DNA from 3 places in the Bradyrhizobium sp. LMG 9283 genome. Region 1 is predicted to be linked to each of the others. Evidence: predicted binding sites of a transcription regulator. Region 1 holds the regulator's gene; each other region holds the start of a gene.
The links. Region 1 encodes LexA, which represses DNA repair genes until DNA is damaged. Its sites were predicted from a motif close to TGTTCNNNNTGTGTTCNG; they were not measured.
Positions count from the first base shown of each region.

Region 1 (4,261 bases):
GGTGCAGATCGGCATGCCGAACCTGCTTGCATCGCCCGATCATTCGGCGACCGCGCGCATCGCGCTGTGGGGCGGCCGCGAGATCGCGATGTTGTTCCTGGCCTCGTTGATCGCGGGGCTTGCGACCACGCCCTATGCTGCCTTCCACTTCCATCGTGTGACGCCATACGGCGTGCTCGCCAATCTCGGCGCGATGCCGGTGGTCTCGGCGCTGGTGATGCCGGCGGGGCTTTTAGGGCTGCTCGCGGCTCCCTTCGGGCTCGACGGCGTGTTCTGGTGGCTGATGGGGATCGGTATTGACTGGATGGTCGCGGTCTCGCGCTGGGTGGCGGCTCTGCCGGGCGCGGTTGGCCGCATTCCGGCGTTCGGGATCGCGCCGGTGGTCGCGGCCAGCCTCGGGATCATCGTGATGGGCCTGCTGCGCACGCCCTTGCGCTGGTCCGGTGCCCTGATGCTGCTTGCAGCGATCCTCTGGGGGCTGTCGGTGCGGCAGCCCGATATCCTGATTGCCGGGGATGGCGCGAGCGTCGCGGTCCGGGGCGGGGATGGGCGTTTGCATGTGATCCGGGCAAGCAAGGATGGCTTTCTGCTGAGGGAGTGGTTAGCTGCCGATGCCGATCCGCGCGATGCCGCCAACGCCTCGTTGGCGAGCGGTGTGTCATGTGACGAGTCCGGCTGCGTGGCGCCGCTTGCGGACGGAGGGCTGGTCGCGCTTTCTCTGCGCATCGACGCGTTGGCTGATGATTGCAGCCGTGCCGCGTTGGTGGTGACGGCGCGGCCCGCGCCGCCCGATTGCGCGGCGATGGTGGTCGATCGGCCGCGTCTTGCCAGTCAGGGCGCGCTGGCTCTGATGCAAAACGGAGAGGGCTTCTCGGTGCAGGCGGTGAGGGCGAGAGGCGCAAACCGCCCCTGGCTGCCCGCCGGCGCCGGCGAGGGGGATTTCGATAGCAGCCTTGCGCCGAAAACGGCCGCGCCTCGCAACCGGGACGCAACGCCATCGGAGGCCGACTTGCAGGCTGACGATTGAGGATAGATGCGCGGGGTGCCGGTCCGACGGGATTCCGCAGGACGCAAACCATACCATCTCGCCGGCCTCGGCCGGCGATGGCATTTCAAATCCTGGCCCTCGACCCACCGGCCGGGGGCGACGACCTCAGCCGATCGGCAGGCGCGTGATCGTGGACCGCGTCTCGGCGACGATCTGCGGCTTGTGCTCGCGCTCGCCAACCGGCTGGGTCACCGGCAACTGCAGCACGGTCGCGCGCTGGCCTTCGACGAGCTGTGTCACCAGCACGTATTTGCCGTCGGGAAATTCGATCGCGTCATGATGGCGATCGGGAATGTGCGGGTCGATCTTGCCGAACTTTCCGACGCGGGAGTTGACGGTGCGCGTCCAGATCCAGCGGTTGTCGTAACGGACGTTGTCGGCGAAAGCGAGCTCCGTTCCCGGCAGCAGGCAGACCGCGACCGAGAGATCGGCTTCGGAGGCGAAGCCGCGTGTCGAGGTACCGCGGAAGGTTGTCGTGACGATCGTCTCGCCGACTTCGGCAGGGCGCGTCGCGACGGCATGCAGGCTGTAGTCACACATCGGGTGCTCCTCATGCGAAGATAGCGAACCCGCACCTCTTTTGTTTTCGAGGCGCAGGCCTCTATCGGGGTGAAGCATACAACGTTCTGCTCGGTTGTAGGCAAATCTGCGGCTGGGGTCCGCAAGCCACGATCACATTATCTTTCCCGGATTCGATAGGAACAAAGCCGACGCCTGTGCATTCGGAAGACGCCATGTCAGCGCCCCGCGGGTGCCGACCAGCTTGAATATTGCCAGCTCGATTGCGGAGGCTGTGCGATTGCATTCCGCGCGTTGCGGATATGCTCGCGAGCCGCCGATTGCCTGCGCATACGGCGATGCGATGGTGTGGCAACGGCTTGCGATGCCGATGCTGCGGCCAGCGCCGCAATGATTGTCCATGCAACGATCTGGCGCATGGCGTCTCCTCAAGCTCTCAGGCCGCGAAGCGATGTCGCTTCGCGCGGCGTCTCGAGGATGTCGCGCCGGAGGGGGGCTGGATAATCCGGAAAGACTATCCAGCCGGAGCGGAAATGCTCCGCTCCAACAGGTGTCGAACGACCGCAGGACCGCTTAGTATTTCCGGTAAAGCCCGATCAGCTTGCCCTGAATCTTCACGCGGTTCGGCGGAAGGATGCGGACCTCGTAGGCGGCATTGGCGGGCTCGAGCGCGATCGAGGCGCCGCGACGGCGGAAGCGCTTGAGCGTGGCCTCCTCGTCATCGATCAGCGCCACCACGATGTCGCCGGTGTCGGCGCTCTCGTTGCGCTGGATCAGCGCCATGTCGCCATCGAGGATGCCGGCCTCGACCATCGAATCGCCGCGCACTTCGAGTGCGTAGTGCTCGCCCGAGCCGAGCATGTCGGGCGGTACGCTGATGGTGTGGCTGCGGGTCTGCAGCGCCTCGATCGGCGTGCCGGCCGCGATGCGGCCCATCACCGGCACCGCGACGGGACGCTCGCCCTCGTCAACAGGCGGGCTGGAGCTCGCGCGCACCTTGCCGAGATTGCCCTCGATGACGCTCGGCGTGAAGCCGCGGCGATTGCCGGCAGCGGCCTGGAGTTCGGGCAGCTTGATCACCTCGATGGCCCGGGCGCGGTTGGGCAGGCGGCGGATGAAGCCGCGCTCCTCGAGCGCAGTGATCAGGCGATGAATGCCTGACTTCGAGCGCAGGTCGAGCGCATCCTTCATCTCGTCGAAGGACGGCGGCACGCCGCTTTCCTTCAGACGTTCGCTGATGAACCGCAGAAGCTCGTATTGTTTGCGCGTCAACATCTCGACCAAAGTCCCCCGGTTGATGTCGTTCGATTCCGAGACGATGAATTCAGCGATAAGCCGCTACATCCTCGAAACAAATCATGAACGGACACTATATGTTCGATATGTGTTCCGCAACTGCTTAATTTACCGTGAACGGGGCAAAACTCGCGGAATGCGTGTGCAATGCAGCTCAGGCGGGGAGCCGCAGCACCTCGCAAGGCGTGCCGGCCTCGGCCTTCGGCGCGAACGGCGCGCGCACGAGAAGTACCTGTGCCGCAGCGAGATTCGCAAGCAGAGAGGAGTCCTGATGGCTGACGGGAAGGGCGACGAGCGTGCCGTCGCCGCGCAGCTCCAGGCGCGCACGCAGATAATCCTCGCGCTGGTCGTTGGCCCCGAGATCGCGGCCCAGCACGGCGCGCTCGCGGTGATGATGAATCACCGAGCGGCCTGACAGGGCGCGAATCAGCGGCACCATGAACAGGAAGGCGCATACGTATGATGACACCGGATTGCCGGGCAGGCCGATTACGCGCATGGCGCCGAGCCGTCCGTGCATCATCGGCTTGCCGGGCCGGATAGCGATCTTCCAGAACGCCATCGAGATGCCTTCGCCCTTCAGCGCCTGCTGAACCAGATCGTGGTCGCCGACCGACGCGCCACCGGTCGTGATCAGGATGTCGGCGCCGCTCTCGCGGGCGCGGCGGATGCCGGCGGAAGTGGCCTGCAGCGTATCGGCGGCAACGCCGAGGTCGATGGTCTCGGCGCCCTCACTGCGGGCGAGCGCGTGCAGGGCGTAGCCATTGGAATAGACGATCTGGCCGTATCCGGGCGTGGCGCCCGGCATCACCAGCTCGTCGCCGGTGGCGAGGATCGCGACCTTCGGACGGCGGCAAACGGCAAGCTGCGGGTGGTTCATCGCAGCGGCGAGCGCGAGATCGCGCTCGGTGAGACGGGTTCCCTTGCGCAGCAGCACGTCGCCCTCGCGGAAGTCGACGCCGGCAGGGCGGATGTGCCGTCCGGGAATCGCGGCTTCCTTGATCGTGATGTGCTTGCCGTCGGCGACCGTGTCCTCCTGGATCACGACCGCATCGGCGCCATCGGGAACGACGCCGCCGGTGAAGATCCGAACGGCTTCGCCGGCGCCGACCGTTCCCGCGAACGGACGGCCCGCTGCGACCTCACCGGTCACCGTCAGCCTGGAATCGATCGTGGCCGCATCGGCGGCGCGCACGGCATAGCCGTCCATCGCCGACATGGCTTCGGGCGGCTGCGTGCGCCGCGCCGCGATGTTGTGCGCGAGCACGCGATGGTAGGCCTGATCGAGGGCGACCGTCTCCTCGGCCAGTGGCTCTGTGCCGGCGAGCACGGCGGCAAGCGCGTCGGATACCGGCATCAGGGCCACGGCGAACTCCCGCAACAAATCGAAGCAATCGA
Region 1 covers NZ_CP120691.1:4,314,265-4,318,525, forward strand. Annotated here, with positions in the region: gene P6U29_RS20365 (ComEC/Rec2 family competence protein) at 1-1,027, shown strand, start outside; gene P6U29_RS20370 (hypothetical protein) at 1,154-1,588, opposite strand; gene lexA (transcriptional repressor LexA) at 2,141-2,842, opposite strand; gene glp (gephyrin-like molybdotransferase Glp) at 3,018-4,229, opposite strand.

Region 2 (4,261 bases), 3.5 Mb from region 1:
AGACCGAAGAGATCCGCATCACCCTCGACAAGGGCAATGTGAAGGATTTTGCCATCTTGCCGGAGCCGCCGGTCGACCCGGATCGTATCGTCGTCACCGACGCGCATCGCCGCGGCGTCTGGGACCCGATGACGGCCTCGCTCTTGCGCGTGCCCGGCACCAGCGACCCCGTTGCGCCGGAGGCCTGCCACAACGCGGCGCCCGTGTTCGACGGCCGCATGCGCTACGACCTCAAGCTCGATTTCAAGCGCATGGAGACCGTGAAGGCGGAGAAGGGCTACAAGGGCCCGGTCGTGGTCTGCGCGCTCTATTTCGTGCCTGTGGCGGGCTACATCCCCGATCGCCCCGTGATCAAATATCTCGCCGCCCAGCGCAATATCGAGATCGCCTTTGCGCCGGTGGCGGGCACGCGCATCCTGGTCCCGTTCTGGCTGAAAGTGCCGACGCCCTTGGGCCCGGCCATGCTGGAAGCGACCAGCTTCGTCACCTCCCCCCAGCCGCCAAGGGTGGCCAAGACGCAGTGACCTTACCCTCCCCTGGAGGGGGAGGGTCGATCGCGCGCAGCGCGAGCGGGGTGGGGTGATCTCTCAACACGGGGACTGCCCGAGCGGAGAGATCACCCCACCCCGTCTCGCATCGCTTGCGCGCTGGGAGCCGACCCTCCCCCTCCAGGGGAGGGTAAAAAGAAGTCGCATTATTTCAATCACTTACCTACTGTGCATGGGGTTGTTTTCGCACATTTTGCTTCGGCAGCGTTCATGTCCAGGGAATCCATTTGACTCCTCCCCGATTCTGATTCGACTCAACGCCCATCCCCAGCTTTAACGAACCCGGTCGCTTGTGCGGCCGCGCAAAACTCCATCTAGTGCGCAACCAATACGAGTCCCGCGACATGTTGCGTGAACGGAACAGGACTCGTCAGGGAGTCAGCGATTCGGCCGCGATTCGTTCTAGAGTCGTTCCGAAGCTTAAAGCGAACGGGAAAAGCGTCGCAAAGTGAGACAGTTGCGCGGGAATTGGGGAGAGCGTGCCCACACCCACGGTGTCATCGCCCGGCTTGACCGGGCGATCCAGTACGCCGCGGCGGTTGTGGTCGAGCGAGAGGCCGCGGTGTACTGGATGCCCCGGTCAAGCCGGGGCATGACAGCGGAGTGCGTGGCTGCCCGCGCAGCGTTCGGAGACATCACCGACACCCAGCCCCCTCACCGCCTCATCCAGCACTGACATTCGCCCAAATCGCCACTACCTAATCCCTGGACATGGCTTTTTCTTCCTCCCCCTTCGCTTCCGAGCGCGCACTTTCCGATCGAGTGCCTGGCGCAGGCGTCACTGCGGTGCTCGGGCCGACCAACACCGGCAAGACCCATCTCGCCATCGAGCGGATGCTCGCGCATCCCTCTGGCATGATCGGCCTGCCGCTGCGCCTGCTCGCGCGCGAGGTCTACAACAAGATCGCCGATCGCGCGGGCGCGGCCAGCGTCGCGCTCGTCACCGGTGAAGAGAAGATCAAGCCGAAGAATCCGCGCTATTGGGTGTCGACCGTCGAGGCGATGCCCAGGGATCTCGACGTCTCCTTCCTCGCCGTCGACGAGGTCCAGATCGCCGCCGATCTCGAACGCGGCCATGTCTTCACCGATCGGCTGCTCAACCGCCGCGGCCGCGACGAGACGTTGCTGCTGGGTGCTGCCACCATGCGCCCGATCATCGAGCGGCTGCTGCCGGGCGTCTCCATGATCACGCGGCCGCGCCTGTCTCGCCTCGAATTCGCCGGCGACCGCAAGATCACGCGCCAGCCGCGCCGCACCGCCATCGTCGCGTTCTCCGCCGACGAGGTCTACGCCATCGCCGAGCTGATCCGCCGCCAGCACGGCGGCGCCGCCGTTGTTCTGGGCTCGCTCTCGCCCCGCACGCGCAACGCGCAGGTCGCGATGTTCCAGAACGGCGATGTCGACTATCTCGTCGCCACCGATGCCGTCGGCATGGGCCTCAATCTCGACGTCGACCACGTCGCGTTTGCCTCCGACCGCAAGTTCGACGGCTACCAGTTCCGCCGCCTGACGCCGGCCGAATTCGCGCAAGTGGCCGGCCGCGCCGGCCGCGCCACCCGCAACGGCACCTTCGGCACCACCGGCCGTTGCGCACCGTTCGAGCCCGAGCTCGTCAACGCGCTGCAGAACCACACCTTCGATGCCGTGAAGGTGCTGCAATGGCGCAACTCCAAGCTGGATTTCTCTTCGCTCGGCGCCCTGCAGGTGTCGCTGAATCTCGGCCCCGGCCACGAGACGCTGACGCGCGCGCCGATCGCCGAGGACATGCGCGTGCTCGATCATGCCGCCCGCGACGGCGAGGTGCGCGATATCGCGCATGGCAAGGCCGCCGTGGAGCGTCTCTGGGAGGCCTGCCAGGTCCCGGACTACCGAAAACTGTCGCCGGCCGCCCATGCCGAGCTGGTGACGACGCTGTACGGCTTCCTGATGCGGAAGGGATGCATTCCCGATTCCTGGTTCGAGGCCCAGGTCACCCAGGCCGACCGTATCGACGGCGACATCGATACGCTGTCGGCCCGAATCGCCCAGATCCGCACCTGGACCTTCGTCGCCAACCGCCCGGACTGGCTGAGAGACCCCGAACGCTGGCAGGGGATCACGCGGGAGGTCGAAAATAAATTATCGGATGCGCTCCATGAACGCTTGACTGAGCGTTTCGTTGATCGCCGGACCAGTGTATTGATGCGCCGCCTGCGGGAGAACACGAGCTTGAATACTGAAATCGGCAAGACCGGCGAAGTCATCGTCGAAGGCCATGTCATCGGCCGCCTCGACGGCTTCACCTTTGCACCGGATGCGGCGGAGGCCGGCTCGGATGCGAAAGCCTTGCAGGCTGCAGCGCAAGCGGTGCTCGCCGGCGAGATCAATGCGCGCGCCGAGAAGCTGGGCAACGCGCCGGACGAGCAGTTCGTGCTGACCTCCGAGGGCATCATCCGCTGGACCGGCGATGCCGTGGCGCGCCTCGCCGCCGCAGAGGACGCGCTGCATCCGCGCATCCGCATCATCTCCGACGAGCGCCTGACCGGCGGCCCGCGCGACAAGGTGCAGGCGCGGCTCGAGCTCTGGCTCAAGACCCATATCGAGAAACTGCTCGGGCCGATGTTCGAGCTGTCGAAGGCCGAGGACGTCACCGGCATTGCCCGCGGCATCGCCTATCAGCTGGTCGAGGCGCTCGGCGTGCTCGAGCGTCCGAAGATTGCAAGCGAGCTGAAGGATCTCGATCAGCCCTCGCGCGCCGTGTTGCGGAAATACGGCGTCCGCTTCGGCGCCTATCACATCTATTTCCCCGGCCTGCTCAAGCCCGCCGCGCGTGCGCTCGCCGCGCTGCTCTGGGCGCTGAAGCAGGACAATGTCGATCTCTCCGCGTTGTCGGGTGCACAGCATCTGGCATCGTCGGGGCGCACGTCGTTCCCGGTCGACAAGCAGCTGCCGCGCGATGCCTATCGCGTGCTCGGCTACAAGCAGGCCGGCGAGCGCGCCGTGCGCGTCGATATCCTGGAGCGGCTGGCTGATCTGATCCGGCCGGCGCTGGCCTGGCGCGAGAACTCGCCGGGCGAAAAGCCCGCCGGCGCGTTCGATGGCCGCAGCTTCGTCGTCACGCAGGCGATGACCTCGCTCACGGGCTCGGCCGGCGAAGACTTTGCCTCCGTGCTGCGCGCGCTTGGCTATCGCATGGAGAAGCGTCCGCCGTTGCCGCAGAAGCCCGTCATCGCCGAAACGGTTGCGGCCGAGACGCCGCCCGCCGAGGGCAGCGCGGAGACCTCGACCGAGGCCGCGGCGGAGGCCGTTGCCGGCCTGCCGGAGGAGCCGACTGCGACCACCGAAGCCGCGGCCGAATCCGTCACGGTCGAAGACGCCCCCGGCATGGAGCCGCACGACGAGCCCGCCCAAGAGGAGGCCCAAGGGGAGGTTCATGAGGAGCCGGCGCTCGAGGCGTCACCAGAAGCGCCCGTCACGCCCGAGGACGCCCCCGGCATCGCGCCGCCCGCAGAGGAGGCTGCGACGTCCACCGAGGCTGCCGGCCTCGAAGCCGCCGCCGCCGAGACGGCTGCAACGGAAGCTGCCGCATCGCCCGACGCTGCCGCGCCTGAGGCTGCGGCCGCGCCCGCCGAGCCCGAGCTCGTCGAGGTCTGGCGTCCGGCCGGCCGTCACGAGGATCGCAAGCCGCGCCACGAGCGCCATCGTCACCAGCGTCACCACCATCAACCGCGTCC
Region 2 covers NZ_CP120691.1:793,360-797,620, forward strand. Annotated here, with positions in the region: gene P6U29_RS03655 (DUF3108 domain-containing protein) at 1-524, shown strand, start outside; gene P6U29_RS03660 (helicase-related protein) at 1,260-4,261, shown strand, end outside.
Region 2: the regulator LexA is predicted to act here: its motif matches at 963-980, upstream of P6U29_RS03660 (helicase-related protein).

Region 3 (4,261 bases), 4.1 Mb from region 1:
TCGACCGCGTCTACGATTTCGGTGCCGAAGCCTTTGACGCGGTGTTCGACACGCTGCGCATGACCACGCCCTGCATCGTGCTCGACGTTCCCCATCAATGGTCGGGCTGGACGCGACGCGCGCTGGTGAACGCCGACGATATCGTCATCGTGGCCGAGCCCGATCTCGCCAACTTGCGCAACACCAAGAACATGCTGAGCGTGCTGAAGACAGCGCGGCCGAACGACCGGCCGCCGCTGTACTGCCTCAACCAGGTCGGCATGCACAAGCGCGCAGAGATCGAGGTCAAGGCCTTCGCCAAGACCATGGAGAGCCAGCCGATCGCGGTGATCCCGTTCGATTCGAAATTGTTCTCGACCGCGGCCAACAACGGTCAGATGATCGCGGAGGTCTCCAAGACCCACCGCACCACCCTCCTGTTCCAGAACATGGCGAACCGCCTCGCCGGCCGCGGCGAGGTGAAAAAGCCGAAGCGCTCGCTGCTCGAGCCGCTCTTGAAGAAGCTGAAGGGCAGGTCAGGGCGCGGCTCGGCCCCGCATCGCAAGGCTTCGTAGGATAGCGGTGCTCGCTTCGTCGGGCCGCAGGAAAGTGCGGGCTATCTGTCCGCCCGTTGCTGCTTCTTCGCCAGCAGCTGCCGCAGCGCGGTGACTTTGGCCGCCGCCTGGTCGGGCGGCAGATCGGCCCTTACGATGGATTCGGCTTCGGCCTGCTTTCCTTCCAGCCCCAGCACGAGCGCGAGATTGGCGCGTACGCGGGGATCTCCGGGATTGCGCTCATGCGCGCGCCGCATCGTTTCCTCGGCCCGCGGCAGATTGTTCTGGAGCATGTAGGACAGGCCGAGATTGGACAGCACCTGCGGCTCGTCGGGCACGATCTTCAAGGCGCTCGCGTAATATTGCTGCGCCTCCTCATTGCGGCCGAGCTGATCCAGCGCCGCGCCCTGCGCCGACAGGATGCGCCAATCTGGATCTTCCGGTGTATGGGCGCGGCTCAGGACATCGAAGGCCTGCTGGAAATTGCCGTTGTCGGCGAGCGCGCGGCCATAGCCGGCGAGCAGCGCCTTGTTGCTGGGATGGCCGAGCACGGCCTGCTCCAGCACCGCGACCGCCTGCGCGCGCTGGCCGGTCTCGCGCAGCGCCTTGCCGTAGGCGAGTGCAACGGAGGGATCGCTTGGCTTGGCGCGATAGCGCTCGCGCAACGCGTCCATGTCGGGCTTGGCGTCGGCCGTGACCGGGGCTTCAGATTTGACGCCGAGCGCGCCGGTCACATCCTCGATGCCATTGGTCTGGCAGCCGCCGAGGACCAGCACCATGAACGCGGGAAGCAGGAATTTCGCCGGAGGCAGGGCGGGGGACGGACGCTTGGACATACTCTGATCACTCGGCGACTGATCAGGGATGCTGACCGATTAACGCTAAAGTCCCGTTAAGGAGGCGCCCCGCAGCAGCCTAATCGACGAATTCGGCGCCGAACTCGCAGCCGATGCGCCAGCGCAGGCGGCATTGGCGGGAATAGTCGGGCGCAAAGATGATGGTGAATTGCGGTGGCACTTCCAAAAATTCCGCCACCACTTTCACGCCGCCATCCGAAATATCCGTGATCGTGCAATCCCGCGGCAGCGAGCCCGCGCCAAAATGGATCTTGGCGAGACGGCTGCACACCCGACGTTCGCTTCTCCGGCGATTTGCAAGCATTTACTTTTCACCCGTTAGACCACGGTCCATCCCGCAGGCCCAGGAGTAGCGGACATTCGTTGGGATGTGCTGAGGAGAGCGACTTGCATTCGAGACGTAGTCTTTGCGTCGCGTTTACGACTGGTTAGGACTTGCACGGGCCCAGAGCATTGTTCCCGTATTGTTCTTGCGAAAACCGCCGCGCTCTGCTACCCGTAATTGTGGAAAAGGGCAGGCTGGTTCGAGCATGGTTCAACGGGTTTCTACCGTCGCCTTCGAGGGGATCGAGGCCCGCGCGGTCGACGTGCAGGTGCAGGTGGCGCCCGGCCTGCCGGCCTTCGCCATCGTCGGCCTGCCCGACAAGGCGGTGTCGGAGGCGCGCGAGCGGGTGCGTTCGGCGCTGCTCGCCTCGGGGCTGGCGCTGCCGGCGCGGCGGATCACCGTCAATCTGGCACCGGCCGACGTCCCGAAGGAAGGCAGCCATTACGACCTGCCGATCGCGCTCGGGCTGATGGCCGCGATCGGGGCGATCCCGCCGGATGCGCTCGCCGGCTTCACCGTGCTCGGCGAGCTCGGCCTCGACGGCTCGATCGCGCCGGTGGCCGGCGTTCTTCCCGCCGCGATCGGCGCCAATATGCGCGAGGAAGGGCTGATCTGTCCGGCGTCTTGCGGCTCCGAAGCGGCGTGGGCGAGCCCGGACATCCAGATCATCGCCGCAAGCTCGCTGATCCAGATCGCCAACCATTTCAAGGGCACGCAAGTGCTGTCGCGGCCCTCGCCGAAAGTGCACGAAGCCGCCGCCTCGACGCTCGACCTGCGCGACATCAAGGGCCAGGAGAGCGCCAAGCGCGCGCTGGAGATCGCGGCCGCCGGCGGGCATCATCTGCTCATGATCGGCGCGCCCGGCGCCGGCAAATCGATGTTGGCCGCGCGCCTGCCCTCGATCCTGCCGCCGCTCTCGCCAAGCGAGCTGCTCGAGGTCTCGATGATCGCCTCCGTCGCCGGCGAGATCGAAGGCGGCGCGCTGACGGCGCGGCGACCGTTCCGCTCGCCGCATCAGGGCGTGCTGTTCCTCGACGAGCTGCCGGAGTTCGATCCGCGCGTGCTGGATTCGCTGCGTCAGCCGCTGGAGAACGGCGAGGTCGCGGTGTCGCGCGCCAATCACCGCGTCACCTACCCTGCCCGCTTCATGCTGGTCGCCGCGATGAATCCCTGCCGCTGCGGCAACGCGTTCGAGCCCGGCTATGCCTGCAAGCGCGGCCGCATCGACCGCTGCACCGGCGATTACCAGGCGCGCATCTCCGGTCCCCTGATGGACCGCATCGATCTGCGCATCGAGGTGCCGGCGGTGACCGCCGCCGATCTGATCCTGCCACCGCCGGCGGAGGGCTCGGCCGAGGTCGCCGCGCGCGTTGCGGCAGCGCGCGACATCCAGCTCGCGCGCTATGCGGATGCAGGCTTGCTCCACATTCGCACCAATGCAGAGGCGCCCGCTTCCGTATTGGAGGAGATCGCAAAGCCTGACGCGCAAGGCGCCAAGCTGCTGCGCGATGCCGCCGAGACCATGCGGCTGTCCGCGCGCGGCTACCACCGCGTGCTGCGGGTGGCGCGCACGCTGGCCGACCTCGATCATGCCGACAAGATCGGCCGGCTGCATCTCGCCGAAGCGCTGTCCTACCGCGCACTCGCGGAGGATGTGCGCCAGATAGCTTAAGCGCGTCGCGCATCAACCCCGCGGTAACGAGTTTCCTTTACGCTCTGCAAACCATAAGGCCCAACGAGTTCTCCCACGGGCTTGGCGAGTAGAGCGTCATGTTGCGTTTCAAGGTCCTGGCCTCGGTTGTTCCCGTTTTGGCGGCTGCGGTGTTCGCCCGCGCCGAGATCGGATCGGTTTCGCATCCCTGCATCGCGCTGGGCGAAACATCGGTCGAGCTCACCTCCCTGTTCTGGACCGCCGGCGTGCATGTCGCCTTCACCGACGATCCCGCGCGGGCCACGGTGCGGGTCCAGATCATCGACGATGCGGGCGCTGCGGACTTCGCCGTGGTCGACGATGGCCTCGGCTCCGAGCCGGATTCCTGCCAGGCCAATCCGGCGACGCGCCTTGTCTCGATTGCGGCGCAGCCGGTCGATGGCGGCCAGGTGATCTATCTCTCCAGCGAAGGACCGGTGGATTACCGCATCTATGTGCGCTCAAAGACGTTCTCGCAGCGCGAGGCGGCGGCGCTGATCGTCGGTGCCCGCGGCGGCCAGCGCCCTCTCCAGGCTGCCTCGCTCTGAACCGTTAAGATTCCGTCAACCCTGTTTGGAGGGAGCGCCAAAGCCTCAAGCTGTTCGCAAGGTCGGCGGGCCATCGTCGCACGCGGCAGCGGGGTTTCAGGCAAGGGTCGGTGGCGATGGGTCGGACGTTCCGGATCAAGGTGCGCATGCGCCGCTTCAGGCGGCAGCATCCCAGGGTAGCCTTCGCGATCCGCTCTTTCATGATCTTCTCGGCGACCTTCGGTGGCGCCTATGGTTTCGTGACCGGCAGCCGGGCCGAGAATTCCGGCTATGATCCGCATGCCTTTGCGATCGGCGCGAGCTTCCTG
Region 3 covers NZ_CP120691.1:185,057-189,317, forward strand. Annotated here, with positions in the region: gene P6U29_RS00840 (CpaE family protein) at 1-554, shown strand, start outside; gene P6U29_RS00845 (tetratricopeptide repeat protein) at 596-1,369, opposite strand; gene P6U29_RS00850 (PilZ domain-containing protein) at 1,449-1,694, opposite strand; gene P6U29_RS00855 (YifB family Mg chelatase-like AAA ATPase) at 1,921-3,387, shown strand; gene P6U29_RS00860 (hypothetical protein) at 3,486-3,953, shown strand; gene P6U29_RS00865 (ATP-binding protein) at 4,070-4,261, shown strand, end outside.
Region 3: the regulator LexA is predicted to act here: its motif matches at 1,845-1,862, upstream of P6U29_RS00855 (YifB family Mg chelatase-like AAA ATPase).